2 regions of the Lysinibacillus sp. NPDC093692 genome follow, and region 2 is predicted to be linked to the other one. Evidence: riboswitches for the same ligand, from Rfam matches in the RefSeq annotation. Region 2 holds a riboswitch; the other holds the start of a gene.
The links. Region 2 has a riboswitch for cobalamin ahead of ACQKN4_RS19825 (ABC transporter substrate-binding protein). Riboswitches for the same ligand answer to the same signal wherever they lie in the genome.
Positions count from the first base shown of each region.

Region 1: linked by a shared signal. The riboswitch ahead of ACQKN4_RS11945 (energy-coupling factor ABC transporter permease) and the one ahead of ACQKN4_RS19825 (ABC transporter substrate-binding protein) in region 2 are both predicted to bind cobalamin.

Region 1 is NZ_JBNNUW010000009.1:101,134-116,326, forward strand. It holds gene ACQKN4_RS11915 (cobalt-precorrin-5B (C(1))-methyltransferase) at 1-726, opposite strand, end outside; gene ACQKN4_RS11920 (precorrin-8X methylmutase) at 726-1,385, opposite strand; gene cobK (precorrin-6A reductase) at 1,398-2,159, opposite strand; gene ACQKN4_RS11930 (sirohydrochlorin chelatase) at 2,156-3,028, opposite strand; gene cobJ (precorrin-3B C(17)-methyltransferase) at 3,043-4,713, opposite strand; gene ACQKN4_RS11940 ((2Fe-2S) ferredoxin domain-containing protein) at 4,718-5,089, opposite strand; cobalamin riboswitch at 5,229-5,411, opposite strand; cobalamin riboswitch at 5,637-5,821, shown strand; gene ACQKN4_RS11945 (energy-coupling factor ABC transporter permease) at 5,969-6,715, shown strand; gene ACQKN4_RS11950 (energy-coupling factor ABC transporter substrate-binding protein) at 6,717-6,989, shown strand; gene cbiQ (cobalt ECF transporter T component CbiQ) at 6,993-7,766, shown strand; gene ACQKN4_RS11960 (energy-coupling factor ABC transporter ATP-binding protein) at 7,763-8,599, shown strand; gene ACQKN4_RS11965 (S8 family peptidase) at 8,892-12,383, shown strand; gene ACQKN4_RS11970 (glycosyltransferase family 4 protein) at 12,638-13,738, opposite strand; gene ACQKN4_RS11975 (glycosyltransferase family 2 protein) at 14,034-14,633, shown strand; gene ACQKN4_RS11980 (polysaccharide biosynthesis protein) at 14,677-15,193, shown strand, end outside.
Region 2 is NZ_JBNNUW010000022.1:33,117-48,309, forward strand. It holds gene ACQKN4_RS19770 (class I SAM-dependent rRNA methyltransferase) at 1-1,123, shown strand, start outside; gene ACQKN4_RS19775 (GNAT family N-acetyltransferase) at 1,372-1,914, shown strand; gene ACQKN4_RS19780 (S9 family peptidase) at 2,028-4,016, opposite strand; gene rbsK (ribokinase) at 4,204-5,091, opposite strand; gene ACQKN4_RS19790 (energy-coupling factor ABC transporter ATP-binding protein) at 5,097-5,918, opposite strand; gene ACQKN4_RS19795 (energy-coupling factor ABC transporter ATP-binding protein) at 5,911-6,777, opposite strand; gene ACQKN4_RS19800 (energy-coupling factor transporter transmembrane component T) at 6,774-7,517, opposite strand; gene ACQKN4_RS19805 (ECF transporter S component) at 7,584-8,183, opposite strand; gene ACQKN4_RS19810 (nucleoside hydrolase) at 8,206-9,168, opposite strand; gene ACQKN4_RS19815 (LacI family DNA-binding transcriptional regulator) at 9,221-10,234, opposite strand; gene ACQKN4_RS19820 (precorrin-3B methylase) at 10,716-11,381, opposite strand; gene ACQKN4_RS19825 (ABC transporter substrate-binding protein) at 11,443-12,438, opposite strand; cobalamin riboswitch at 12,616-12,802, opposite strand; gene ACQKN4_RS19830 (elongation factor G) at 12,943-14,883, shown strand.

The DNA.
Region 1 (15,193 bases), on a different contig from region 2:
AACAAAATCGCCCATCTCAATGAACGCTTCCTCTGGCAAATCAGGATATTGTGCCATCGCATACTTTTCACTACGTCCACCAGTCGTAACAACTAAATGCTCACAACCAGCCTCTTTCGCAACACTAATCGCTTGAACAATACTAGCCATATAAGCGGAACTCGAAAAAGGCACGACGGTTCCCCTTGTGCCTAAAATGGAGATGCCTCCAATAATACCAAGGCGCCCATTTAACGTTTTTTTAGCAATTTCCTCACCTTTAGGGACGGAAATAACTACGTTAACGCCTCGTTTAATTTGAAATTCATCAAGTACGCCTTGTACAGTACTATGAATCATCTTTCGTGGTACTGGATTGATAGCTGCTTCTCCGACAGGTACTGGTAAGCCGGGCTTTGTTACGCGCCCGACACCAATTCCACCGTCTAGATGAATACCTGGACTATCCGCCCAGCTTACTGTGCCAACAATGAGTGCTTTATGGGTTGCATCTGGGTCATCACCAGCATCTTTAATCGTTTCACAGCTTACAGCTTCGTTCTGAAATGTACATTTTTCTATCGTAAAGGTTGCATCTCGCCCAATTGGCAAATGAATAGTACTTGTTTCTTGCTCTTCATTTGTAATTAAGGCAAGTAATGCAGCCTTTGTAACTGCAGTCGCACAGGATCCCGTTGTATAACCGTGACGCATGTCTTTTGGATCCTTTTTAGGCTTCCGCTCCATTATTTTTTCGCCTGTTCATCCGCTAAAAGTGAGACAGCATTCAATGCGGCAACCGTCACTGTACTACCGCCTTTACGACCAACATTTGTAATGTACGGAATACCTTCTATTTTTAATAGCTCTTCCTTCGATTCAGCAGCAGAAACGAAGCCAACTGGCATACCAATAATTAAATCTGGTTTCGCTAAACCTTCTTTAATTAAACGAATTAATTCAAGCAATGCTGTCGGCGCATTACCAATTGCGTAAATACCACCTTCATGTAATTTAGCAGCCTTTTGCATAGAGATAATCGCACGTGTTGTGTTTTGTTTTTTCGCTTCAATTGAAACGTCTTCATCTGCAATATAGCAGTGTAAATCGCCACCATGCTTTTGGAAACGTTTTTTCCCTGAACCACTTTCAATCATTTGCACATCTGCAATGACATGGCGACCTGCAAGAATTGATTTAATACCTGCTTCAATCGCTCCCGGTGTAATAATAACGCTACGTCCTAATTCAAAGTCAGCAGAAGCGTGAATAATGCGGCGTACAATTTTCCACTCGTCTTCTGAGAAATTATGCTCGCCCATTTCCTCTGCAATAATTGAGAAACTGTAATCGTAAATTTTATCCGGGTCTACTGTTAATGGTTTGAAATCTGTTTTAAAGTCCATCTAAAATGCCTCCTAATGTGTGTTTTGTACAGCTTGCAATACATCTTCAAATGTAGAATATTGCTGTCCGTATTTGATATTTGGTCTTGCAATTAAAATCGTTTCAATGCCACATGCAAGGGCAGCGTCCAGCTTTTCATCCACCGAGCCAACCTTGCCGCTTTCTTTCGTAATCATCAATGTCACATCATATTGACGAAACAGTGCTTCGTTTAATTCCTTTGAAAACGGACCTTGTATGGCAACAATATCTCTTTGTGCCACACCGAGTGCTTCGCATTTTTCCATATTATCGAGTCGAGGAAGCATGCGCGCGATCACTCGCGTATTTTCTAAGCCATGTAATACCTTTGTAAAGGTCGCTAGCGTTTTACTGCCCGTCGTTAGCATAATTACACCACGTTTTTCAGCTGCTAAGTGGGCAGCCTCCTCGTAATCTTTCACAATCGTAATAAGTGGATGTGCATAATGCTCGTGGGCACGTTCATAGCGAATATACGGTACATTTGCTTGCTCGGCTGCTGCCATCGCATTTTTTGAAGCTTCTTCAGCAAATGGATGAGAGGCATCTACAACTAAACGGTTTCCTTGCTCCGTAATAATCGTCGCCATTTCCTCAGCCGTTAATCGACCGACTAAATGTGGTAGGCCTACTTCTGCAAGGCTTGAGGCTGCTGAATCAGTAACGACCGTTGCTGTCACAGCGTAACCTGCTGACTGTAATTCAAGTGCTAGATTCCTTGCATCGCTTGTCCCCGCTAACATGAAGATCATTGCACTGGCTCCTCTTCATGGTGATGGTGCTCATGGTCATGGTGGTGATGATGATGCGCATGTCCATGTACTGCCGCATAAGCACGATAGTTCTCTAAATCTTGCATACCTGTTGATGTACCATTCACAGCTTGTTCAATTCGCTCTAATAACACATTTTGTAAACGCTCATGATAGCCAAAATAGTTGGCAATTTGAATATCACAGTCAGGATATTTTTCGTTAAATTGCTTACACATCCCATTCATTCGTTCCATTAAGATACCCGTGAATAAAAAGTACGGTAGCATAATGATTTTTTTAGCACCAAGCTTCACACAGCGCTCAATTCCTTCTTCAACACGAGGATCTGTAACCCCCATAAATGCGCTTTCTACATATTGAACCGGGAGTTTCTCCCATAACAGGCGTGTAATTTTATAAAAATCACCATTTGCATATGGGTCACTGCCGCCTCGTGCAATTAATAAAACCGCGGTATCTTTATGTTCTTCTTCAGCATTAAAGCCTATTTCTGCTAAACGATCTTCTAAAATCGCAAATATTTCTTCATGGATACCGATTGTTTGACCATATGTGAACGTAATATTTGGATAATGCTCACGCGCATGTTCGATTTCTGCTGGAATATGCATTTTTGAATGTCCAGCATGAAGAAGAATAATCGGAATAACATGCACCTCTGTAGCGCCCTTCTTCACACAGTTCGTAATACCTTCTTCAATGTTCGGCGAGGCAAACTCTAAAAAACATGTTTCTACTAAAAAATTCTCATCAATACGAGGTTTCATTTGCTCGATAAACGTGCGTACCTCTTCATTTCCTGCTTCTAAACGGCTCCCGTGGCCGACAAATAAAATTGCTTTCATCTCATTACCCCTCACTAGTCGCCGCATGGAGCTGGCTCAACTTTTATTTTTGAAGACATATCCTGATACGTAAAATGTAGGATCTTTTTCACACGCTTGAAGTATTTAAACAAACGTTCATTTGGATGTGCATTTGCTTTATATTCTTCGATAATGTCGGTAATAAGCGGTATTAGCTGTTCAGGCTCTAATCCTTCAACAACAGGCTGAGCCGCATGTGCTGTCCGACCAACCGGCTTGGCACCAATAAAAACATCGAATTTACTTTTACGATAAACAATGCCAATATCATCAAATACGGCTCGATAACACGCCATACCACAGCCATTAAAACCAATATTCAATGTTTTCGGTAACGATATACCACCAAGCTTTTCTTGAATCTCTTCCGCATATGGAATCGAATCAGTTTTTTCTCCATAACAGAAATCACAAGCCTTTAACGAAAGTACGTCACCAATTGGTGTTAGTAAAAAGCCTACTTCGCGAAGCTTTGCTGTAATCTCTCCTGGCTCGGACGTAGGAATTTTCAAATGAATTTGGTGGTCTGGTGTATACTCCATCGTTCCTTCCTCACCAACTACCTCAGCTAATGTCATCATTTGTTGAGGAGTAAAAAACTTATTGGCTACCCCAGGACTAACAGCTAATTCAAAAACCGATTCGATTTTTTGTTGAACGAGCTTAGGTGTTACTTTCACAGCGCTAGTTCCCTTCACCTTTGCCAGAGCTGCTGTTGCCATTTCAAGCGATGACTTTTTAGGCTTTGGTTGTGATGTTATAGCTAAACTGGGCTTTATACGATTGGCATTCGGATCTGTTGCAAAATCATTTCGCGCTGCCCCAGTTTCTTGATTCATTGCCCATGGTTCATTTTCTTCCTTCAGTCGTTGATGTGGTCGTAACGGCTGTTTTTCTTCTCCAAGTGTATATTTACGCTGATAACCACGTGGTGTAATCATTTTATTGTCATAGAAAAATGTTGATGAATTCCCGATAATAACGGTTGTTAACATGCCGATATCATGTTCAAGCATTTCTGCTAAAGTCGTCATCGTAATTTCCTGACGGTCACGATACGCGCTTTTCACAAGGCCAACCGGTGTATCGGGCGAACGATATTCTAATAAAATTCGTTGAGCCTCTACGATTTGTCTCGTACGACGTCCACTTTTTGGGTTATAAAGCGCAATAACAAAATCCGCCATTGCCGCTGCTTCTACCCGCTTAGCAATTAAATTCCAAGGTGTTAAGTGGTCACTCAAACTAATAGTACAAGCGTCGTGCATAATAGGAGCACCTAGTAAACTTGCACACGAATTAATAGCAGAAATACCTGGAACAATTTCTACTTCGATACCAGTGGCTTCCGTCCAGCCTAGCTCGATTAATACTTCATACACTAATCCTGCCATCCCATAAACACCGGCATCACCACTAGAAATAACCGATACGATACTTCCAGCCTCTGCTTGACGTACAGCTTCCTGTGCACGTGAAACTTCCTCTGTCATACCAGTACTAATAATCGACTTTGCACTAACTAAATCTTGAATAAGCTCAACATAGGTTTTATAACCAATAATCATATGACTTTGTTGTAGTGCCTCTACAGCACGAGTCGTAATATGTTTAAAGTCTCCAGGGCCAAAGCCAACTACGAAAATCTTACCTTTTTGCGCCATTTTGCTACCCCTCTTTCACCTTTTCAATACCTTTAATGGCTGTTGTTTGTGCTGTACGCTGTAAAGATCCTTCACGTAAAGTAAAGACATGCTCATTATGTAAAGATTCATGATTTAAATCTTGTACGAGTGCCTTCGCATGCTCTGTTGTCGGCACGCGGTACCAATTCCCTTGAGGATAAGCAATGACAACACAAGCATCTTTACACCTACCATTACAGCGAGTCCTTGTCGTATGTATTTCCTTATCAAGTTCCAGTACCTGTATTTCATCACGAATTGCCTGAGTAATGTCCTCAGCATCTTTTTTCATACAGCTACTACCATTGCATATAAAAAGATGTGTTTTCATCCCTTCTAAATTCCAAGTTGTCATAGTTTTTCTCCCCTCATTTGCTTTTAGGAAAAAGAAAAACCTTTACTCTAGACGAAGAGTAAAGGTTTAGTAGAAGCCAAATAAAAACGAATATATACAGGTACTCGCTCTCGCTTCAACTTCTCCCTCCGAAAAGTTTGCATGCATTATCACATAAGCAGGTTTCCTGACTTAAGCTTCCTTTTACTTTCGCGCCTTCCTAGTTCTCACTAGTGGCATCCGCGATTTCATCAGCTATTACAGTAGCGGGGGCTGTATCGGATTCTCACCGATTTCCCTATTATCTTGAAAATATTCAAGCACTTATGGATGTTTTATATGAATTTATTTTTTTTGTAAAATTAAAAACTGTTTCTATCATAGCTTATTTTTTTAAAATTTCAATATTTCTTTCTAAATTTGTGACATTTTCAGTAATTTTTTAATGAAAAATATGACATTCCTTTTCTATTTATCCGAATTTTCGACATAGACACTCAATTAAAAATTTTTTCTTAAAAAGTATAGCATATATATGGAAATTCATGTTACACTTTGTCGTGAAATCACAACTTCATCTTTTTTCGGTGCGAATTGTTCATCATTTCGCTTAAAAGGGAAGCCGGTTTAAGTCCGGCGCGGTCCCGCCACTGTACTAGGGAGTTTTATAGATAATGTCACTGTCCAAAGGATGGGAAGGCCTATAAAACGTTGAACTAAAGCCAGGAGACCTGCCGAAAAATATGTGATCGTTTGAACCTACGAGGATAGGTGTGCGGCTGAGCAAATTAGAATTTTATTTGCATTTTTAGCTATGCACTTTTCCACAATTGGAGAAGTGCTTTTTTGATTTCGTATCGCATACTATTCGAACTATTTTAATGTGAGGAGGAGAAATTTTTGAAATTCTCAGGTTGGAAGCTTAGTTATTTCTTATTGGCATTTTTATTCGTACCAGACCGTGCATTTGCGATGCACATTATGGAGGGCTTTTTGCCAATTGAATGGGCGATTTTTTGGTGGGTCTTATCGATTCCGTTTATTATTTTAGGATTACGTTCTATTCGTAAAACTATTGATGAAAATCCTGAAACAAAAATGATTTTAGGCCTATCTGGTGCCTTTGCCTTTGTACTATCAGCTTTAAAAATCCCTTCTGTAACAGGTAGTTGTTCACATCCGACAGGGGTTGGTCTTGGGACAGTTCTTTTTGGACCATTAGCGATGAGCGTTATCGGAACAATCGTATTATTATTCCAATCTTTACTTTTAGCACATGGTGGGCTGACAACTTTAGGTGCTAATGCCTTTTCTATGGCAATTGCTGGTCCTATTATTGCTTATTATGTTTTTAAGGGTTCTCAAAAAATGGGATTATCATTTTCAGTAGCCGTCTTTTTAGCAGCAATGCTTGGTGACTTAGGTACATATATTGTCACTTCTGTACAATTAGCGCTTGCCTTCCCTTCTGAGGTCGGAGGCTTTATGACTTCATTCACAAAGTTTGCTAGTATTTTTGCGTTCACGCAAATTCCTCTTGCTGTTAGTGAAGGCATTTTAACAGTGATCGTTATGAATTTCTTGAAAAAATACAATGTGAGTGAATTAAAAGCTTTACGCGTTTTCTCGGCAAAGGAGGCTCACTAACATGAAAAAAAATTTACTGCTCTTAGCAATTGTTGTGTTGTTAGCAATCATTCCCCTCTTCATTCAAAAAGGCGCAGATTTTGAAGGTGCTGATGGTGAAGCGGAGGCAGCAATTGGTGAAATAGATGCTAACTACGAGCCTTGGTTTGAAAGCTTATGGGAGCCACCAAGTGGTGAAATAGAAAGCTTATTATTCGCACTACAAGCTGCTATTGGAGCCGGATTTATTGGCTATTTCATCGGCTTAATGCGTGGTAAACATAAAGAGGGATAAGTGATGTTACTCATTGATAAGTATGCTTATATGAATAAACTAGCGTCTGTTCATCCGCTGGAAAAAATGACGTTATCCCTAGGTTTGCTTTTATTGTCGCTTATCATGAGAGATGAACGAATTTCACTCATTACATTTATTGTGATGAGTGCTTTTATCATTTTAGGTGCAAAAATCCCAGCTAAATATTACGCAAAATTACTATTGCTACCCGGATTTTTTTTACTTTCGAGTCTAGCATCCATTTTAATTTCTATAGCGCCAGCAACAAGCACACTACCTCCAACTATTTGGTCATTTTCTTTTCATCATTGGACAATATTTGTTGGCAGTACGAGCTTAGTGACAGCGCAACAGCTTTTTTTCATCGTCCTTGGCAGTATAAGCTGTTTGTATTTTTTAATTCTTACGACATCAGTCCAATCTATTTGTTATGTCCTGCGACAATGGCGACTGCCCACTCTATTCATAGAGCTAGTAGAACTAACGTATCGTTTTATTTTTATCTTTTTAGATAGTATGCAAAAAATTCATCTTGCTCAGCAGGCTCGTCTAGGGTACAGCTCCCCTATACAGTGGCTTCGCTCGGTCTCCATGCTGATTGCCGCTTTATTTGTCGAGATGTTCCAACGTAGTCGTGAACTAAACAATGCGATGGAAGCACGTGGTGGCGAGACGGTCTATTGGCAGGAGGAGATTACCTATAACATGAAAAATTGGCTAGGTATTGTTGCAATTATTATACTCCTCATCATTTATGGAGGTTTTTTCTCATGACAGATTTGTACTTTGAATTAACACATTTATCTTACGCTTATGTAGACGGAACTCATGCTTTAACAGACATTACACTCCAAATTCCAAAAGGGAAAAAAATAGCTTTACTTGGTCATAATGGAGCTGGAAAATCAACTTTATTCCAGCATTTAAATGGAATTTTGAAGCCTACAGCTGGAAGTATATCCTTTCAAGGCAAAGCACTTAACTATAGTAGAAAAGCATTAAAAGAATTACGTCAACAGGTTGGTATTGTTTTTCAGGATGCAGACAACCAGCTTTTTTCTGGCACTGTTAAACAAGATATTGCGTTTGGACCTAAGAATCTTGGCTGGACAACTGAAATAATTGAAGAAAAAATTGCGTGGGCTATCGCTCAAACCGAGGTTGAAGCATTGCTCGATAAACCGATTCATTTTTTAAGTGTTGGACAGAAAAAACGTGTCGCTATGGCAGGAGTACTTGCAATGGAGCCTTCTGTTTTATTATTAGATGAACCGACCGCTGGACTAGATAATTATTATAGTGGACAAGTTTTACAATATTTAGCTACGTTAGAAAACGGTGAACGAACCATTTTACTGGCAACTCATGATATCCCGTTAGCCTATGAATGGGCAGATCAAATAGTCGTCATGGAAGCTGGGAGAATTATTTATAATGGTGATCCCGTTGAACTGTTCTTTCAAGCAGATTTGCTTGAAAGAGCCCATCTTGAACGCCCATGGGTCTTCGAAATGGCCATTGCTTTACAAAACAAAAAACTATTTGAGAAAAACATCAAAATGCCTCGTTCTAAGGAAGATTTACACAAACTTATAGAGCAGCTTTAAAGTAATTTTTCCATAGTTTTATTTTTCTCACTATGGCTAATACACTCTTCTACTCCAATAAAACAGATCGGGTAGAAATGGTAGCCGTTATCTGGAAAGGATATGATTTTTCTTTAGTAATCCTAGGGAGATTCCATCAGCTTCCTACAAATCTTTACGATGAGTAAAATATAATGGTAAAATATAGATTGGTAACTTTGAAAAATATATCCTCAATTATGAAACTTTTCTATTACTTATTCGTAATAGTATAGATGTCACAAATAATTAACGACCCAAGGAGGGAAAACAGTTGAAAAACTGGACGAAAAAATCAGTTGCTCTAGTAGCATCTGCCGCACTAATGGTTCCTGCTGCTTCTGCCTTTGCTGAAGCTCCACAAAAAACAGCAAAGAACCAAGATGTAGTGAAAGTAGCTAGCAATAAGGACCAAGCATTCAAAAATCAAAAAGAATGGATTAGTAAGGATACGATTATTGTTAAACATTCTGGTCTTGATAAGAGTGTGCATAACAAAATTGGAACAAAAGTGATCCGCTCTATTCCTTCTTTAGGTTACGATGTTATCCAACTTAACAAAGGTACAAATTTAGAAAAAGCAGTTTCATATTACGCTCAGCAAAAAGGGGTTAAAAGTGTATCCCCAAGCTATGTGTATCATTCCTTTGGTACGAAAACAGATCCAAAGAAACAGGATATGTACCATTTAAATCTACTTCAAATTGATAAAGCTCTACAATTAGCAGGTAAAAATGATGTAAAAGTAGCAGTTATCGATTCTGGTGTGGACTTTAAACATCCAGATTTAAAATCTCAAGTACTACCTCCATATAATGCTGCAGCACCTGCCAATACTTCTTATCCTGGTGACCATGGTACACATGTAGCAGGAATTATTGGCGCTGCAAAAGATAATGGTATTGGAGGACACGGGATTAATCCTAAGGCCAAGCTGCTTCCGATCGATGTATTTAACGGAAAAGATGGTGCTAATGATTTCGTCATTGCACAAGGCATCCTTTATGCTATCGAGCAAGGCGCTGATGTTATCAATATGAGTCTTGGCGGCTATGGTGAATCTCCATTAATGGAGGAAGCCGTTCAGAAAGCGATTGAAAATGGAGTTACAATTGTAGCTGCTGCTGGGAATGAATCGACAGATAATTACTCCTTCCCTGCTTCTTACGAAGGCGTTATAAGCGTAGGTTCTACGAATGATCGAAACAAATTATCAAGCTATTCAAACTATGGTCCATCGGTTGACCTAGTAGCTCCAGGTGAAGATGTTTACAGTACAGTTCATGATGAGAAAAAAGGATCATCCTTTGTAAAATTTAGTGGAACATCGATGGCATCTCCTGTTGTTGCCGGTGTAGCATCACTTTTAAAATCAAAATATCCAGATTTAAAGCCTTTTGAAATAGAAGCTATTCTTGAAAAGACTGCAAAGGATTTAGGTGAGACAGGCTATGATCTTACATATGGACATGGTCTAGTAGATCCTGTGAATGCATTACAGTTTAATATAAAAGATTTACCAAAACAGTATTCAGAAACAAAAGAAGAGCGCTTGAAGAACGCTAAAGTCCTAAAAAAGGATACATTAAATACTGAAAAAGGTTCATTCAGCCAACCGGACGAAAAGAAATGGTACAAGGTTGATCTTAATGAAAATGACTATGCTCAACTGACATTAAAAGGTGCAGACAAATATGATTATGCATTTGATTTGTACTTCTACCCTGAAGGTTCTAATAAAAAAGTAGAACCAATTAACGTCAATGATGTTCGTGTAGGCAAACAAGAAGGATACCTATTTAATGCAGATCAAAAAGGAACCCTTCTAATTGGAGTTAAAGACCATAATGGCAACTATAGCTCAAAAGGTGCTTCTAACTATGTCTTCACAGCTCAAACGACTAAAGAATTACCAATTGATTCATTAGATATGGAGCATATGGAGAACATTGAAAAATTCCCATTCAGTACAGAAGGGAAAAACTATACCCTACTTTCTAAAGATCATCTAGGTGACAAAGATTATTTTACATTTTCAGTAAATGAACCAACGACACTGAAATTTGATTTAACTGGGATTCCAGGTGTTACTGCATCCATGGAGCTTTATTTAAAGGAAGACTTCCCAACAGAGATAGACGATGCTGAAGAATTAGATGGGGCATATCCAATCCGAGCGTCTTACGGCACGGATACAGGCGATGGAGTAAGCTTAGTTGTCGATGCTGAGCCTAATGAAAAGTATGTAATCGGCGTCTCTAATGAAAACAGTAACAATTCTACACTTGAAATGTTCTATAGCGGCGGTATTGATACTGAAACAACTGTTAGTGAATCCATCATTCCTTACACATTAAAAGGTGAAGTCGTTACCCTTCCTGAAGATGAAGACGGCCTTTCATTAGAAGGAATGCTAGAAAGCAGCGTAGAAGACGATGACGATCTTTTATCTTTTAATGAATATACAGCAAAAAAACGTAATCAAAAGAATGATTTTATGAATATGTTCATGAATCCAGATGCTATGGATCAGCCGGAAAACGTTGAGCAAATTATGGAACAAGCGATTGGTTTTAATATTGGTCAAGATCAAAAAGCATACTTCCAAACTGAAGATGATGAAGATTACTTCAAATTTACAGCTAAAGAAAATGCCGTTTATGGTTTCAACATTCAAAAAGGTATAAACCAATCACCAGCTGGTACTATATTTGAATACGATGAGGAAACAAAAGAATTAATCCCAGTTTCTTCATTAACTAACGATATGGGGTTACTTAGTCTACTTCTTGGGTCATCAATTGATGAAAACGAAGCGAAGACAATTGCATTGAAAAAGGATAAAACCTATATTGTAAAAGTAATGAATCTTGGTGACCGTTCTTCTGAACCGTATACACTTAAAACAAGTAAAATGGCAGCTATTCCAAAAGAGGATAATATCAATAATAATACACCAAAGACTGCTATTAAGATTCAACCTGGTACAACTTACAAAGATCATCTCATTTATCAAGATAATACAGATTTCTACTATTATAAACAATATGGCAAAGATGAAATCATAAGCCTTCTTATTTCTTCTGTACCATATACAAAAGAACAGCTAGATAAATTACCAAAAGAACTTCAAAATGACTTGAAGTTTTCAGGCTCCATTATAGAAGATACGAATGGCAATAAAAAAATTGATCCAAAAGAAATGGCAACAGAAATTCAATTTGGACAAGGTGAAGATCTCATCCAAATGCTACTCGGTCTTGGCGGGACAACAGATGTAAATACTTCTTTTAAAGCAAAACAGGCTCACGGGTATTTTATTGTTCTTAACGGAAGCAATAATGGACAATTATCAATCCAACCGTATAATTTAACTTTGTTTGATCATAAAAAAGCTGATGAAGATGCAGATTCCAAGATAGTTAACGGTGTACCGACAAAACCGACTGTACTTACGAAAAAAGACGGTAAATGGGTAGCTAATCAATATTTAAATGCCGGTGTTCAATTTGGTGATAAAGACTATTTCGAATTTAAAAACGACAGCAAACGCGATGTGTCCTTCTCTCTTAAAACAGAAAAAGCACTAGATGGCGTCATCCGTATTATTGATGCAAAAGGAAAAACAGTAGAAACTTTTGATTATTACGGAGCTGGAGATGCTGAAGTAGGTACAATCACACTGGATAAAGGAACTTACTTTATTGAAGTAAGTGAATATTACGGCAAAGCTAGTTCTCAACCATATACACTTGAAATCAAATAAAATACACCATTGAACTGAGAAAAATAGAATTTTCAGTTGAAGAAAGTGTAAAAGAATTATCCCCTAGATGATGAAAAATCTAGGGGATTTTCTATGAAGCATTCGTGTTTTATTCACAATAACATGGGTTTATTTCCGCTCCAACTAAACACTCTTTTCAAGGGGTTCTTATTAAAAGGTGTTGGTCACGAAGAAGCGTGCTTTATTCCCCTTCTAGCGACGAATGGTCGCACTGTTCTCGTTATATACTCCTCTTATTCGATTGGCTTTTCCTCTAAATATTCGGCTACTTTTTGCACAATATGTTTCCAATTTAATTCCGCTCTTGCGAAAGTCTGGAGGTGTTCACATGCATCTGCCAATAACCCTTCCTGTTTCGTTACTTGCTGTAATGTCCGCCCAACACTTTGCCAATCATGAGTCGGATGAATTGTCCCGAAGCGCTGATTATGGGTAATATCTGCAGCCCCATCAACATCAGTTGTAACGATATAACAACCATTCTTTGCGGCCTCAGCAAATACATGAGCGTAGCATTCTACTAAAGAGGTAAGGCAAAAAATTTTAGCCTTTCTATACTCCTCTTCCAATTGCATCTTATCATAAATCGGTCCCAACAGTATGACCTGTGCTGCAAATGGATTTCCATCCTGCACGTTCAATAGCTCCTGTTTAAACGCCTCTGACATTGGACCTATTAACCGAAACTCCCAATCTGCAAGCTGTGCTTCTAAAAATGCTTTGACTGCTAAAAGAATTTGTTTTTCAGGAGCATCTAAACGACCTACCGTTACTATTCTATTTTTTTTCTCTTGAAATGGAACAGGCTCTGTTTGAAACAGTTCATAAAAGCCATTAGGAATACGTTTAATATCCAAATTGGTAAATTCATGAATAGAGCTTTGAATGGATTCACATTCAGAGGAAAGCACATCACAAAGCTGGAGTAACTCCGAAAAATATGGATAGGTTTTTAATCGACTTAACCAAAACCGATTAACATCTAATTTCATATAAATTTTTCCGTTTGGATTAAACTTTTTATAAGTTTTTAAGATCGATAAATACGATGGATAAGGCCCTATCGCAAATGCAATATCTATGTCCTTCGCATGCTCTATTAAATAACTATTCATATTAGCAACATAGTCATCCTCAAACGGAATATGTTGAAAAGTGACAGAAGGAAAGGTTTGTTTCAATAATGCTTCATTCATTTCAGTCGTTAAAATTGTGACATCATAGCCTAAGTATTCACCTAACAAAATAGGAACAAGGCATAAATCTTTGAAAATATGTGCGTCGGAGAGCTTATACGATTCCACACTACATATGAAGGCTATCTTTTTTGACATAACATCCCCCTTTTTTAAATGAAGCGTTTCATTAAATTATGATTTCTTGTTCAATAATGTGAAAAGATTAGTATAAGTACTGTTATCACACTAGTAAAATCACCTTATTTTAAAGTGCTTTTCTCTCTTTTAAATAACTAACGAATGTAAGCAATTGCCTACAGAACCACTCTTGCAACGCATATTGTAATAAAGAATCCTTTATGTCAATCAAAGTAAAAAGTATAGACTTTATAAAACTTCTACTTACGCCTATTGAACATTTCTACTAACAATAAAAGAATCGAGGTTTTATATGAAAATCAGTTTTTTATCACCAGCCTACAATAGTGACGAATGGATATTGACATTGTTAGAAAGTATTCCTAAAGAATACGCCTATGAAATTATCGTTTGTGATGACGGCTCAACCGACAATACTTTAGCCCTATTAGAGGACTATCAAAAAAACTGTCCTGCCTTAAAAATAATTACTCATCCAACTAATTTGGGTGCTAGTGTAGCCTATAATCGATGTATCGCAGAAGCTACTGGTGACTATGTAGCTATCATAGATAGTGATGATCACTACTTACCCGCTATTCGAAACGTCTTAGCCCAAGTAGATGGTCAGTTTGATATTTACTACTACAACATGCTTACAAAGGCAGGCTATGTATTTATAAAAGATGAATCAAACCGATACACATTACCTGGACAATTTAAAATTATTCGAAGAAGTTTTATTGGTGATGCAACCTTTACCATAAGAAAAGATATTGCCGGGGATTGGGATTTTAATTGTGCTTTAATGGATAAGAACCCGACAAGTAAATATACAAATGAATTGGCATACTGGTATAACTTCCCAAGGGAGAATTCTGAATATGATTTACATCGAAGAGGATTAAAATAACGCCCTTATTTCCATGCATGCAGGAGGTGTAATTAACTATACAATGTTTAAAGATAAAGTTCTTCTCATTACTGGCGGCACCGGCTCTTTTGGTAATGCAGTATTAAAGAGGTTTTTAAATACCGACATTAAGGAAATACGCATCTTTTCAAGAGATGAGAAAAAGCAGGATGATATGCGGAAACTCTATCAACATCCGAAAATTAAATTTTTTATAGGCGATGTACGTGACATCCAAAGCATTCATAATGCGATGTATGATGTCGATTTTGTTTTTCATGCGGCCGCTCTTAAGCAGGTCCCCTCTTGCGAATTTTTTCCACTAGAAGCAGTTAAGACGAACATTCTAGGCACTGATAATGTTTTAACCGCGGGTATTCGAGCTGGTGTTAAAAAAATTATTTGCCTGTCTACAGATAAGGCTGCTTATCCAGTAAACGCAATGGGAATTTCGAAGGCTATGATGGAAAAAACGTTTATTGCTAAGTCTAGAATGGTTCATCCAGATAAAACATTGATTTGTGGAACACGATACGGAAATGTCATGGCTTCAAGGGGCT
Region 2 (15,193 bases):
GAAAGATGCAGTTGATGCACGTCATCTTCCAAAAGAGGAAGGTGCTCTACTGAGACTTATGGATAATCATAACCATTTTATTGGTACAGGATACTATGGCATACAAAATAAAGGTGTTGGTTGGGTGCTAACGACCGATGCTAACGAAACAATAGACAAAGCCTTTTTTATGAAAAAATTTAAAAAGGCTATACAAAATCGAGAAGCATTTTTCAACAATCCTCACACAACAGCCTTCCGAGTCTTTAATGGTGAGGGTGATGGCATTGGCGGTTTAACGATTGACTTTTTCGATTCTTACTATATGGTGAGCTGGTATAGCGCCGGCATTTATTCATTTAAAGAAGAAGTATATGAAGCCCTTGCAGAAACAGTAAACTACAAGGCTATTTATGAGAAAAAACGTTTCGATACGAAAGGCCAGTATATGGAACAGGACGATTTTGTCATGGGAACACCCGGCGAATTCCCAATTATCGTATCGGAAAATAATATGAACTACGCTGTTAATTTAAATGATGGCGCCATGACAGGTATTTTCCTTGATCAACGAGAAGTGAGACTTGCCATTCGTGAACGTTATGCAGAAGGTAAACATATGCTTAATACGTTCTCCTATACGGGGGCATTTTCTGTCGCAGCGGCACTTGGAGGAGCAGTAAAAACAACAAGTGTAGATGTTGCAAAACGTAGTTTAGCCAAAACAATTGAGCAGTTTAGCGTGAATAGCATAGACTACGAATCACAGGACATTAAAGTGATGGATGTCTTTAACTATTTTAAATATGCTCAGCGTCACAATTTAAAATTTGACCTTGTAGTATTAGATCCACCAAGCTTTGCACGTACGAAGGAAAGAACGTTCTCAACTGCGAAAGACTACCCTAAATTACTAGTAGATACAATTGCTATTACGGAGAAAAACGGTATCATCGTTGCCTCAACGAACAATGCAAGCTTTGGGATGAAAAAGTTCAAGAGCTTTATTGACCAAGCATTTAAAGAAACTAAAACAGCCTATAAAATTGTTGAAGAATTTAACTTACCAAAGGATTTCCGTGCCACACGTGAATATCCAGAATTCAATTACTTAAAAGTTGTTTTTATTCAAAAACTTAACTAAATGAAATTAGACAGAATCACGCCCAAATGATTCTGTCTTTTTGTTTTGGAGAAAAAAGATAATCCTTTTTACAATTGTTCAAATTTTACAATTATCTTATAATGTAATTTACAAATTATAGTTCTATCACCACCCAAGGGGTCGCCCAGTCTTAACGAAGATCAACTTATTCACATGACATACGTTTAAACAAATGCGTTCTCAACTTTTGGTGATGAGCTAAACTATAAATTAACGGAGATGATTGAATGGGATATGTTCATGAAAAATTATTGATTACAACAGAAAGGCTCGTTCTTAGATTATTTGAAACAACTGATGCAGAAACGGTTGCAAAGCTCTGCAATAACTATAATATTTACAAAAGCACCATGTACCTACCTTATCCATATAGTTTAGATGATGCATTATCATGGATGGAACATCATTACAATAATTTTACGCAGGATATTTCGTACGAGTTTGCAGTTACAGATAAGGAAACCGGCGAATTATATGGAGCCATTGCATTATCGAATAATAAACGTTTTAAGCATGGAGAAATCGCCTATTGGATTGGCGAGGAGTATTGGGAAAGAGGCTATGCCACGGAGGCGGCGCAGTCTATTGTACAATTCGCTTTTGAAGAAAAGAAATTGCATAAAGTATTTGCTCGATATTTTTCAACGAACCCCGCTTCTGGAACAGTAATGGACAAGATCGGCATGAAACAAAAAGGAATTTTAAAGGATCACATCATTAAAGACGGAAAATATGAGGATTTGGTATTTTACGGAATTATTAATGAATAGATAAATAGTATTTCAATCATCTATTTCCTTCCTCAAGATGAAAAGGTTTTTCCCTCCCTATAAAAAAGGTGGCCAAAGAAGTACTTCCACTTCTTAAGCCACCAATATTTCTCTTATAGATAGTCCACAAACCAATCTCTAATATATTCTAGTCGATTAATTCGTAATGTTGGTTTTCCGCTTCTTGAAAGTTCATGATTGGCTTCAGGGAAGCGCACAAATTTCGTTTCTTTTTTACGATGTTTTAAGGCGATAAACAATTGCTCTGCTTGTTCAATCGGACAGCGATAATCTTTTTCGCTGTGTAAAATTAAAAGTGGCGTCTCCACATTGTCCACATACTTAAGTGGTGAATGTTGCCATAGCTTCTCTATATCATTTAGTCCCCCCTGAATTTGCCAGTCTGTAAAGTAATAGCCGATATCACTTACGCCATAAAAGCTTATCCAGTTAGATATGGAACGTTGCGTAACAGCTGCTTTAAAGCGATTTGTCTGTCCGACAATCCAGTTTGTCATGAAGCCCCCATAGCTTCCACCTGTAACGCCGAGACGGTTTTGGTCAATAAAATCATATTGCTCCAAGGCATAATCAACAGCAGCCATTAGATCATTATAATCATTGCCCCCGTAATCACCACGTACTGCATCTACAAATTTTTGACCATAACCATGGCTTCCGCGAGGATTCGTATACAAAACCGCAAAGCCTTGTGCAGCAAGGATTTGGAATTCGTTAAAATAGCAGTTAGCATACATTGCATGCGGACCACCATGGATTTCTAGAATAAGTGGATATTTCTCCCCTTCTTCATATCCAATAGGCTTCATCATCCAGCCGTTAACTTTCCAGCCATCTGCCCCTTCAAATTCAATTGCTTCTGGAACAGATACTGCTCGCGTCTTTAAAAATTCTTCATTAACTGTAGTAAGCTGTTCTTTTTCACCAGTATTTAAATTTACGTAAAATAGATCCCCAGGATTTGTAGTCGTGCCGATCGCGACTACCGCTCTATCATTTTTAGGATCAAGCGAAAAACCATATACATATTGATCATCATGAATAGCTGGATATAATTCTCCCGATAGATTGCCAAAATAAATCGATGTATTTCCTTGATCTGTAAATTGGAAGTAAAAGCTTTTATTATCCTCTAACCATTGAACGCGCGGAGGAACAACACCTTGAAGGAAATCACCAATAGCAAAATCACCGACAGGCGCGTCAAATTCACTCGTTACACATGTCTGATTATCATTGTCCAAATCATAAATCCATAGCTTTGGTTGTGTTGCATTTTCAAATTCTCTTTCACCTCCAACATAAGCTATGAAGCGGCTGTTCGGAGACCATGAAGTTTGGTAGAACACCCCTGACCCATCTGTTAGCTTGCGACCATGTTTCGTTTCTAAATCTAATAAGTAAATATCACTTATGAATGAAAAGTCTAGATCCTCTGTTAAGTCCGCAATGTACGAAAGATATTTTCCATTCGGAGACCATGTACCAAGCTGTAAATTATGTTTCCCTTCCGTCAGTAGCTCTAATTCTCCTGATGCAAGATGAACGATCGCAATTTGATAAAATTGCTCCATATCCATAAATCCAGCACCATCTGATTTATGTTTCATCTTATCTATTACAAGTGGTTTTAGCTCTTTTTCTTCCTTTTGATTGTTCTCAACTTTATCATCAATGTTTTCATCTTTACCAAGCTGTACAGAGAAGGCGATTTTCTCTCCACAAGGAGACCAAGTAGGCGATGTCACACCATTTTTACAATTCGTAACTTGTTTCGCTTCCCCGCCTGCTTTAGAAAGAACAAAAATTTGTGGCTTGCCATTTCTCGATGACACAAACGCGATTTTACTGCCATCCGGAGACCAAACAGGTGAATGCGTTTTATCTTCCCCAAATGTCCATTGTTGCGGTTTTTTATCATTCAAGTTTATGTAAAATAAATTAGATACATAGTCCTTTTTCTTCTCATCAATATGAGTCTGTACATACACCACTTCTGTTCCATCAGGTGATACTTGTGGATCTGCCACTGCTTTTAATTCATATAAATCTTCTGGTTTTATCCCTTGTTTCAATGTCATAACTTCCCTATCCCCTTTGTATGAAAATTTGGTTACTTAGTACAATATTTCGATACACTAAGTATTATTCCTGCTTTTTTGGAGAAATTGTTTTTTATCCTAAAGAGGATTTCGAATATCAACTAATGACTTACTTATAAAAAAACGTAGCTGCTTCGTAATAATTACAAAGAGCTACGGCTATCATTTATTTCAAGAGTGAATCCGGGATTGACGGTTGTGCCCCCATTTGTGTAACGACATAAGCGGCAACTTTCGTGGCAAAATCGATCGAACTTCGAAGCGAATCTCCCCGGCATAGTCCTACTGCCAAAGCGCCATTAAATGCATCTCCGGCACCAGTTGTATCTATTGTGTCAACGCTCAACGCTGGAACCCACCCACTTTCTTCATGATTCATATAAAAAGAGCCTTTTGATCCAAGTGTAACGACCACTGTTCCAACCCCTTTTTCTAGCAATAAACGACATGCGGAGCGAATATTTTCTTCCGTTGTCGTTTCAATTCCTGTTAATTGAGCAAGTTCTGTTTCATTCGGCGTTAAAAATGTAATTTTCTCCAATAATGAATCTGGAAATTGACGAGTTGGCGCTGGATTTAGGATAACGATTTTTCTATGTTGAGATGCGATTTCCACGGTCCTTTCAACTGTATCAAGCGGTATTTCAAGCTGAAGAAGGAGTACCTTACTTGAAGAAATGTTATGTGTTTCTTGTTCAATTTGTTTAGGAGTAACTAAAAAGTTTGCACCGGAAAATAAAATAATCGCATTATCACCGGCATCTGTCACTTGAATAATCGCTTGCCCAGTTGCTCCTTCCTTTTGAACGGAATCCACATAAACTCCTTTATTTCTTAAATTGTCTATAGCCTGTTCCCCTAAATCATCTTTGCCTACTTTTCCAACGAAATGAACGTTTGCTCCTAGCTGGCTTGCAGTTACAGCTTGGTTCGCACCCTTTCCACCGAAATGAACAATATGAGACGTACTATGAAGCGTTTCACCATTATTAACGATATAAGGAACATGATAAACAAGATCTATGTTAATGCTCCCAACTAATAAAATATCCATACCAGTTATCGCCCTCTCACAAAAACTCTTTCCTTTAATACGGATAATAATTGGTCTTTTGTCAAAATACCTTTCTCCAAGCCCATTAAATTGGCCATTTTAGCAACTGCAGGCGGTTTCAGCATACTTTCTTCTAATATCGCAGGATTATAGAAAATGTTTTCTGAATCATCATCGGCAATAATCTTTCGATTTGCCATTACAACAATTCGAGAGAAATAATCAGTGACAAATTCCATATCGTGCGTAATCGCAATAACAGTTTTTCCCTTTCCCTCTAATTCGTCTAAAAGCTTACTTAATAAATCTAATCCGACCCGATCCTGCCCAGCTGTCGGCTCATCTAAAATAATCACATCGGAATCCATTGCCAAAACGGACGCAATGGTTACAAATTTACGGACCGAATAAGGCAGATTATAAGGATTTTCGTGAGAAACATTATAAATTCCACATAATTTCATCGCCCAATCTGTTAGAAGCGATACACGTTCTGAATCAAAGCCCATATTTTTAGGACCAAACTGGACTTCTAATGCCACATTATTATGGAAAATTTGATCGTCCGGGTTTTGAAATACATAGCCAACCTTTCGAGAAACTTGAGCTGTCGTATAATCTTTTGTATGCCAATCTCCAACAGTTACCTCGCCTTCAGTTGGTTTTAAAAGACCGTTCATTAATTTAACTGCCGTTGTCTTTCCAGCCCCATTTTGTCCTATAATGGCTAAGCGTTGGCCGGCAGGAACAGTAAGTGTCAAGTTTTCTAATGCTTTTGTTCCATCGGGATAAGCGAAACTGACATTTTTCAATTGAAGTTCAGTCATAAGCACTCTCCCCTACGCTTGCCCAACTTATGCTTTCAGGTAATTCCTCGTCACGAATCGGGACATATTTTAACTTTACACCATTTTTCTTTAAATTAAGAGCGACCTCGGTTACATGAGGATATTGGATGTTAAATTCTCCAAATCTTGTATCGGCAAAAACATCTCGGGTCGGACCTTGTAAAACAATTTCTCCCTCGTGGAGGACAATTAAATTGTCTGCATATTCAGCAATTAAGTCCATTTTATGTTCTACTAAGATAATTGTTTTTCCCTTATCTTTCATAAGACGAATGATATTAAATACATGCTCCGTTCCAATTGGATCTAACTGAGATGTTGGCTCGTCAATAACAAGGATATCAGGATTCATTACGATAATTGAAGCAAGTGCAACACGTTGGCGTTGACCACCCGATAGCTCCATTGGATGTTTTTCTCGTAAATGCTCGATTTTAATAAGCTTTAATATTTCATTTACTCTCTCTATTATTGCATTTTCTTCTACACCTAAATTTTCGAGCCCATACGCTACTTCGTCAAAGACAGTATCTTTTACTCCTGATACTTGGATGAAAGGGTTTTGAAAGACATATCCAATTTTTTCTCCTAATTGACCTAATTGGTATTCTTCTATTCTTTTATTATCGATAATAACGTCCCCTTCAAGGTTGCCTTTATAAAAGTGTGGAATGAATCCACGTATGATATTACAAAGAGTCGTTTTCCCCGATCCATTGTTGCCAATAATCGCTGTGAATTTCCCCTTTTCAATTGCAAAAGATACATTTTTTATATTCCAATCATCACTAACTGGATATCGATAGGAGACATTTTTCATTTCAATGATTTTATTCATGTAAGTATCCTCCATAACACTAATCCTACTAAAATGAGAATATAGACGAATGGTAAAATTCGATCAGCTGTACTTTTTGTTAGCTTATGCAAACTAGTCTTCTTTGTTGGAGCAGAGAATGCTCTCGATTCTAAAGTAATTGCTCGTTCCTCGGTACTTGAAATAGATGATAATATAAGAGGAGTTAAGGTTGGAATGAACGCTTTAGCTCTTGTGAGCATTGACCCTTCCGTTTCTACTCCACGTGTTTTTTGCGCATCCATAATTGTGTTAGCATGGCGTCGCATTTCAGGAATAATTTGTAATGTGGATAACACAACATACCCTCCCATTGGAGGTAGGCCAGCATCCTCTAGCGATTTTACAAAGTCACGAACCTCTGTCAAACGGAAAAATAATATGAAGGCGGAACCCATCGCAAGAATACGAGAAGTAAGCGTTAATCCATAATTCAAGCCTTCCTCAGTCCATTTGAATATTCCCCATTGTCCTATCAGATGATCACCTGGATAGAAAAAGAGCTGCATGAAGAAAACGATAATTAGTAAAAATAACAAAGCCTTCACAACAGTTCCAAAAAATTCTTTCAAAACGCTTGCAGCGGCAGCGATCAGAAGTAAAATTGGAAAAACTAGAAATGAAAATTTAAACCCGGGAATTATAAGAACGGCAGCTGATACAAGTAATGCAAAGAAAAATTTAGTCAATGGATGCAGTTGCTGAATGAAATTTTTCTGCACTGTGAACCCTCCTCAGAAAAAGTAGATCTTTCCGCTCAAGCAGAACGGAAAGAATTCATGAAACTACTATCGGTCTTCACGTTTCATGTATAGAGTCCCGTAATTCATTTTTGATAAATAGCGATCAGACATTTTTCTTACAATAAAGTAAACGATTAGAACGGATACTACTTTGTCAGCAATTTCAAAAATAAAGGATGAGGCAAACACGGCACTCCAAATTTTTTGTCCTGAAGCAAGGAATGTAGCTGTAAGGAGAGATCCTGTACTCCCTGTTGCTCCTCCAAATACTAACACTGTAATCGGAGCAGAAACTATAACAGCAATGAATGTAATCACAATACCGGAAATAATCGTTTTAGGAATATTTTTAAACATCCCACCTTTAGACAAGTATCCTACTCCTAACCCAATCGCCACCGATGTAACGGCATATGGAAAATACGTAGGATTGAAAATACCATTTATAAGGTTAGTAATTAATCCAGCAAGTAATGCAACCCAAGGACCAGCAACGACTCCGATTAAAATGGTTCCAATCGTATCAAGAAAAATAGGGAGCCTTAAAACGTTAGCAATTTGAAAACCGACAATATTAACTGCTACACCAATTGGAATAAGAAGCATAGACATCATATTAAAATCATCTTTAAAATTACGTTTCATCTTGGATTCCCACCTTTTTTTATTATTGATTGATTTGACGGCCCATTTTTGCAACCGCTTCCATAAATTGATTGACAAAACCTTCACGATTGACAGAATGCAAAACTTTTACATTATGAGGTTTGCCGGAACGGTGCATGTAATCTACAACCGTCGCACCAGCAGTATGACGCCCTTCTGTTTCAACCGCTACAAAGCAATCTTTCCCTTCAAAAAGTTCCGGAGTGACAACATAGGACACAGCACAAAGATCATGCAAACGAAAACTATTTTCAAAATCTGTTTCTTGAAAATCATTATTTTTTGCATTTTGAATATAGAAGCGCAGCATTGCCCCAATCTTTTGAGATAAATCTGTACCCATTCTTTCAATTTGATTCAATTCATCCATATTGATATACGCTTTATGAGTAACATCAAGTCCGCTCATAATGATAGGAATTCCAGAACGAAAAACGATATCGGCTGCATGTGGATCAACATATACATTAAATTCTGCAAAAGGACTCATATTGCCAGATACAGCTGCACCACCCATATACGAAATATAGCTGATTTTTTCTTTTACTTCTGGATGAGCAAGCAGTAATGCTCCGATATTTGTAAGTGGGCCAGTTGCGATTAAAACGATAGGTTCCTCACTCTCAGTTAAAACAGCAATTAAAGCATTTATGGCTGTTCTATCGCTTTCAAGTAAATCCGGCTCCGGAAAAATAACTTCTCCTAACCCACACTCCCCGTGAACATCATCCGCAACCTCAAGTTCGCGGAATAAAGGATCCTTTAACCCTCTTGCTATTTCAATATTTTGTTTCATATAACTTGTAAAAGCTCTAGCATTGTAGATCGTTTTATCTTGAGTTTGATTTCCTGGTTCCGTTGTAATTAATTTTATGTCCAGATCATCTCGAGAAAAAGCTAATAATAGCGCCATTACATCGTCAATTCCCGGGTCACAATCAATAATTACTGGTATTTTTTCCATCAAATTCACTCCTATAGTTAATCTATAATTTTTACTGTTTTATGATGATAAATTACAGTAATAAATTAGGTGATGTACTACTTTCTCGTACTACTAGAGTCGGATTAAACATAATAGATTGCGTTTCATTATTCTCAAGTTTTTGTATTAAAAGCTTCACAGCCTCCCGTCCCATTAGATAAGTATCTTGACGAATAGTAGTAAGCATTGGTATTAATGCCGATACTAACGGAATGTCATCAAAACCTACGATGGATAAATCCCTTGGTATATGAATACTAAGCTCGTGAGCCATACGATAAACACCGAATGCCATCACATCATTAAAGGCGAATATAGCCGTTACTTCTTTTTTCAAAAGGAGGTCCTTGGACTTTTGGTACGCCATTTCCATCTGAAAATCCCCTTCAATAATATGCGATGGCAATAGTTCAACACCTGATTCCGCCAACGCTCTTTTGAAACCCTCTAAACGTTCATTAGTCAAAGAAATAGACTTTGGTCCAATAATGCACGCTATCTTTCTATGTCCCAGTTCTGTTAAATGTTTTCCTGCTAAATATCCACCTTTATCATTATCTAAAAAAACACTGGCATGATTTTTTTCATTTTTTCCCCTATCAACGAGAACGAAAGGAATTTTTGCACGCGATAATTGCTCTTCATCCAAAGACTCCAAAGAATCTTTTGCAGAAAAAATGATTCCATCTACCTGTTGTTCTTCTAATAGTCGCAAATATCGCTTCTCTTTATCAGAATGATCATCGGAATTACAGATGATTAAACTATATTCTCTTTCATTCGCTTCATCTTCCACCCCCCGACATAATTCCGGAAAATAAGGGTTAGAAATGTTCGGAATAATTAACCCAAATATTTTCGATCGCTTCGTAACAAGACCACGAGCAAATTGGTTAGGCTGGAAATCTACCTCCTCCATAACTTTTAGTACCTTTTCACGTGTCTTTGGAGACATTCCCTCTTCTTTTTCATTCAACACTCGAGAAACAGTAGTAATGGAAACACCTGCTTGTTTCGCAATGTCTTTAATGGTCCATCGTCTCACAATCTTCACCTACTATTACTATAAAATCACATTTTAAGAAAACGTTTTACGAAAACGTTTTCTCAACTACCATATCATGACATAGTCAAATTGTCATTATTATTTCTGAATAATCAGAAAATAACAAACACAAGCCTTGTTATGATTTTTTCCTAAACGCTCCCTACTGGAATACATGGTCTGAAATGATAAAGTTATCCAATACTATGTAGAACGAGTAACACTATCTCTATGAAATCGAAACAACTCAACAATATTTTTTGTAAATAAAGAAGTTGGGGCGAAACTTAAACAGCGCAAGAAATCAATTTTTATAATGATAATTTCTTGCGCTTTTAAAAATTTTAGTTTTCTTATGCCCTAGCCTCTTAAGTAAGTCAATTTGATATGTTAATGATAAAATGCTTCTAGCTTTCTATCATCACGCGAAACGGCTTAGCAGACGCAATCAGTCGCTACGAGCCCACATTACGATAATTAGTCAGCTTAAATCCTTCCAATAATCAGCAGAATTTGTTCTGCGATGAAATTTATAAAAAGGTTCATTCGGACGAGCATGTTCCTTATAAAGTTCAATGATTTGCTTTAAAAAGCCTTCAATAAGCTCTACTCCTACCTTTTTCGCAAAGAGTGTCCCGGCTGTTGCATTCGCTCCCATCGGTACTGCTCCTAAATAGACATCAAAGCTATCCTTTTGATAAACAAGCCCAATATCATCATATACCGCATTATAACAGGCAGAGGCACAGCCATTAACGTTTACACGTAACCTTGTAGGGACAGTGATTCCTTCTAATGAATGATATAGCTTTTCTGTAATTGGTGCTGCCTCCATCTTGTCACCATCACAAAAATCACACGCTTTCATCGCTACAATTGGCCCTTGCTTTGCCACGTAAAGGCCAGCATCTTCTAGCTCCTCAATCTTCTTTTCAACTTCTACTGTTGAGATAGATAATAATATGCTATAAGAGGCAGAGTATTTTATGGCACCAGTTTCCCCTATAACCTTTGCCATTGTTTGGAATTGTGCAGGGGTATAATGTTTATTAATAATGCCTGGGCTTACGGCAAGGCGAGTAAAATCCCCATTATTGTTTAACTTTTCGAAGGTTTTGTCCGGTATATTCGAACGGAATGCATTCATAAATACTTCTCCTTATGAAAAAGGAGCTAGCCAATTGCTAGCCCCCAATTTATTGGATAGCTTAAAAGTTCTCAGGATAGAAGCCTTTCGCCAAAATTTGAATGGCTTCTGCAGCACGTACTCCTTCAGACGCGGCAGAAAGTGGTAGGATCACAAAGCGTTCGTTTTTGACCGCTTCCATTTCCTTCAAGGCTGGATCATTTTTCAAAAAATTTATTTTTGCTTTCGCTGATGTTTCTCCGTAATCTATGACAACTACGACTGCTGGATTACGTTCTACCGCATCTTCTTTGGACACCGTAGTCCAGCCTGATTCTACATCACCAAAAATATTTTTACCGCCGGCCATCGTAACAAGTTCATTCATAATGTTTTGTCCTGCAGTGAAGACTTCTTTATCACCACTATCAAACACTAGAACAGGCAGGTCTTCTCCATCTTGCGGTAATTTTGCACGGATATCCTCTACATCCTTTGTCATTTTTTCTATTAGTGCTTCTCCATGATCTTCAACACGGAAAATTTTTGCGATATTTCGAATATCTGCGAAAATATCGTCTAAAGTTGGTTTCGTCATGATTGAGGCTGTATGTAAATAAGTGTGAATGCCTAATGTTTCAAGCTCTTCTTGTGTACCAACACCTTTCTCTCCAAAGGCGCTTTTCCAACCACCAAATAAAAAATCTGCTTCTGCATCAATAACCTGCTCTTTTGTAGGATACTGTTTTGCTAACACAGGCACTTTATCGTAGGCCACTTGTAGGGGCTCATAAATTTTGTCATCTAAGTACGCCGTCCCTACCATTGAATCTTCTAGCTCTAAAGCCAACATAATTTCTGTCACGTGCTGATTTAAGCTAATCGCTTTTTTGGGGGCTTCCTTATATACTTGCGTCGTTCCATTATTTTCTATCGTTATGTCTGACTTTTCAGCTTGTGAAGGCTCTACCTTCTCAGCTTGTGTAGCAGATTCTTGTTTGTCCTTTTCACTACATGCACCCAATATAGCTACCAATGCGATCGCAAAGACTAGCCATAAGCTTTTCCATTTCTTCATGTCCTCTTCTCCTTTGATGTTAAATATATAGTAAGAAATCGTTTAGACTCCTTTGCTACCTGGTAGCGATTCTAGAAAAGGGCATAAAAAAACCCCCTTGTTTCCAAGAGGTTAGCATAGCAAAAGAAAGGTTTTTCAACCTGTTCACTATCCCCATCCTCGTGGATTCAGTAATAAATAAATAAATAAATATTGGCAGGTATCCTGGCTTAGGTTCATCATCTATACGCCTTCCCATAGCGTGGCTACAGTGGCATCTTGTATAGACTCCCCATTTACAGTTGCGGGACAGCATCGGATTTGCACCGATTTCCCTTTTAAGCAAATAACAAAGGTCATTTACACCAATACGTCGTTTTTATTTTGTTGAATATATTGATTGACAGTAGATTCACAATCATACATATATTAACACTATTGCGACATAAACACTATATGAAATATTTTTTATACCAATTCTGTTACAATGTTGTTAAATGAATGAATAGAAACGAGGATCTTTTTATGCATGTAACAATTGGAGTACTTGCTCACGTGGATGCCGGTAAAACAACATTTTCTGAGCAGTTACTATTTCATACAAACAGTATTCAAGCCCGTGGACGAGTGGATCACCAGGACACATTTCTAGATAATCATGAGCTGGAGCGTCAGCGAGGCATTACAATTTTTGCGGAGCAAGGCCGCATGACGCTTGGAAATGATACATATACGTTAATCGATACACCTGGGCACGTCGATTTCTCTCCAGAGATGGAGCGTGCCATTCGGGTTATGGATTATGCCATCATTATTGTTAGTGCTGTCGAAGGAATACAAGGTCATACTGAAACAGTGTGGCAACTTTTACGCCAATATCACGTTCCAACCTTCTTTTTTATTAACAAAATTGATCGTGAAGGAGCAAATGTTGAAGCCGTAATGGCTGCGCTTCAAAAGGATTGCTCTGCAGATGTTCTATTCGTAGACGAACCGCTCTGTTCCGACTATGTTTCAAACGACATAATGGAGTGGCTTGCCGAACGTGATGAACATCTTCTCGATGCTTTTCTCAATGAAACATTAGATAGCTCTAGCTGCCTTATTCATTTATCTCAGATGATTAAACAGGAAAAGGCCTTTTTGTGCTTTTCTGGCTCTGCCTTAAAAGATAGTGGAATAAAGGAATTCCTAACACAGTTCCCCCTCCTAACAGAGACACAATTTAATAACAATGCTCCGTTTCAAGGTGAGGTGTTTAAAATTCGTCATGATGGACATCAACGCTTAACTTTTATCAAAGCTTTGCAAGGAACGTTACATGTCCGTGATGAACTTTCATTTGGAGACGTGACTGAAAAAGTGACCGAGATTCGACTATACAATGGCAGCCGGTATGAAACTTCTCAAGAGGTAGAGGCTGGGGAGATTTTCGCAGTAAAAGGGATTAGTCAAGCAAACATCGGCGATATCATTGGTTGTTCGAGTAATTCTCAGCCCTTTGAGTTAGTACCAACTTTACAGGCAAAAGTACATTATGAAGGCGCTCAGCATATAAAGGACGTGTTAAAAACTTTCCGTATTCTTGAAGCAGAAGAACCTTCATTACGTGTACTATGGCATGAAAAATTTCAAGAAATTCATGTACATATTATGGGTGTCATCCAACTCGAGGTTCTTATCGAAGTGCTTCATGATCGATTCTCGCTAGATATTTCATTTAGCGAACCACAGATTTTATATATGGAAACGATCGCCACAACGGTGACAGGTTACGGCCATTTCGAGCCCTTAAAGCATTACGCAGAAGTCCATTTATTGATGGAGCCAAATACTCGCGGCACCGGCAATACATTTATCAATGCATGCCATGCCGATGATTTATCAATTGGACATCAACGACTCATTGAAAAACATTTATTCGAGCGCGATCACCATGGTCTCTTAACCGGTTTTCCAGTTACAGATATTCGCTTCACACTCTTAACAGGACGCGCACATAATAAACATACTGAAGGTGGCGATTTCCGTGAAGCAACATTCCGTGCATTACGACAAGGGCTCGAACAAGCAGAAAATGTATTACTAGAACCGTACTACCGCTTTAAACTTAAAGCTCCTAGTGATTTCATCGGCCGCATGATGACCGACATTCAGCAAGTTGCCGGTACATTTGACACACCAATAATAACTGAACATGATGCGATTGTAACCGGCCGAGCCCCTGTCTCAACATTTATGAGCTACAGTACAACCTTTGCCGCCTACACCAATGGGAAGGGCGTACTTTCCCTACAATTTGATGGCTACGATATGTGTCACAATACAGAAGACATTATTGCACAAATCAACTACGATAAAAACGCCGATCCCGACTATACATCCTCTAGTATTTTTTGTGCAAAAGGCAAAGGCTACTCCGTTCCTTGGCATGAGGCACAAGCAGCGATGCATTGTATTGACTAAATTCATAAAAACAGGACATGATTTGTTAGAACAATGTCCTGTTTTCTTATGTTTCGCGGAGAGTTACTATGCTTTTGTGGGTTATCTTGCTTCGCGCGGGTATTTGTCTTCCTTCCGCGGGTATTCTTGCTTCGCGCGGGTATTTGACCTGCTTCCGCGGGTATTCGCCTTCCTTCCGCGGGTATTTGACCTGCTTCCGCGGGTATTCGCCTTCCTTCCGCGGGTATTCTTGCCTCGCGCGAGAATTTGCCTTCCTTCCGCGGGTATCTATCCTATACTGACAACTCCATTCTACTACCTTGCCAGGCAT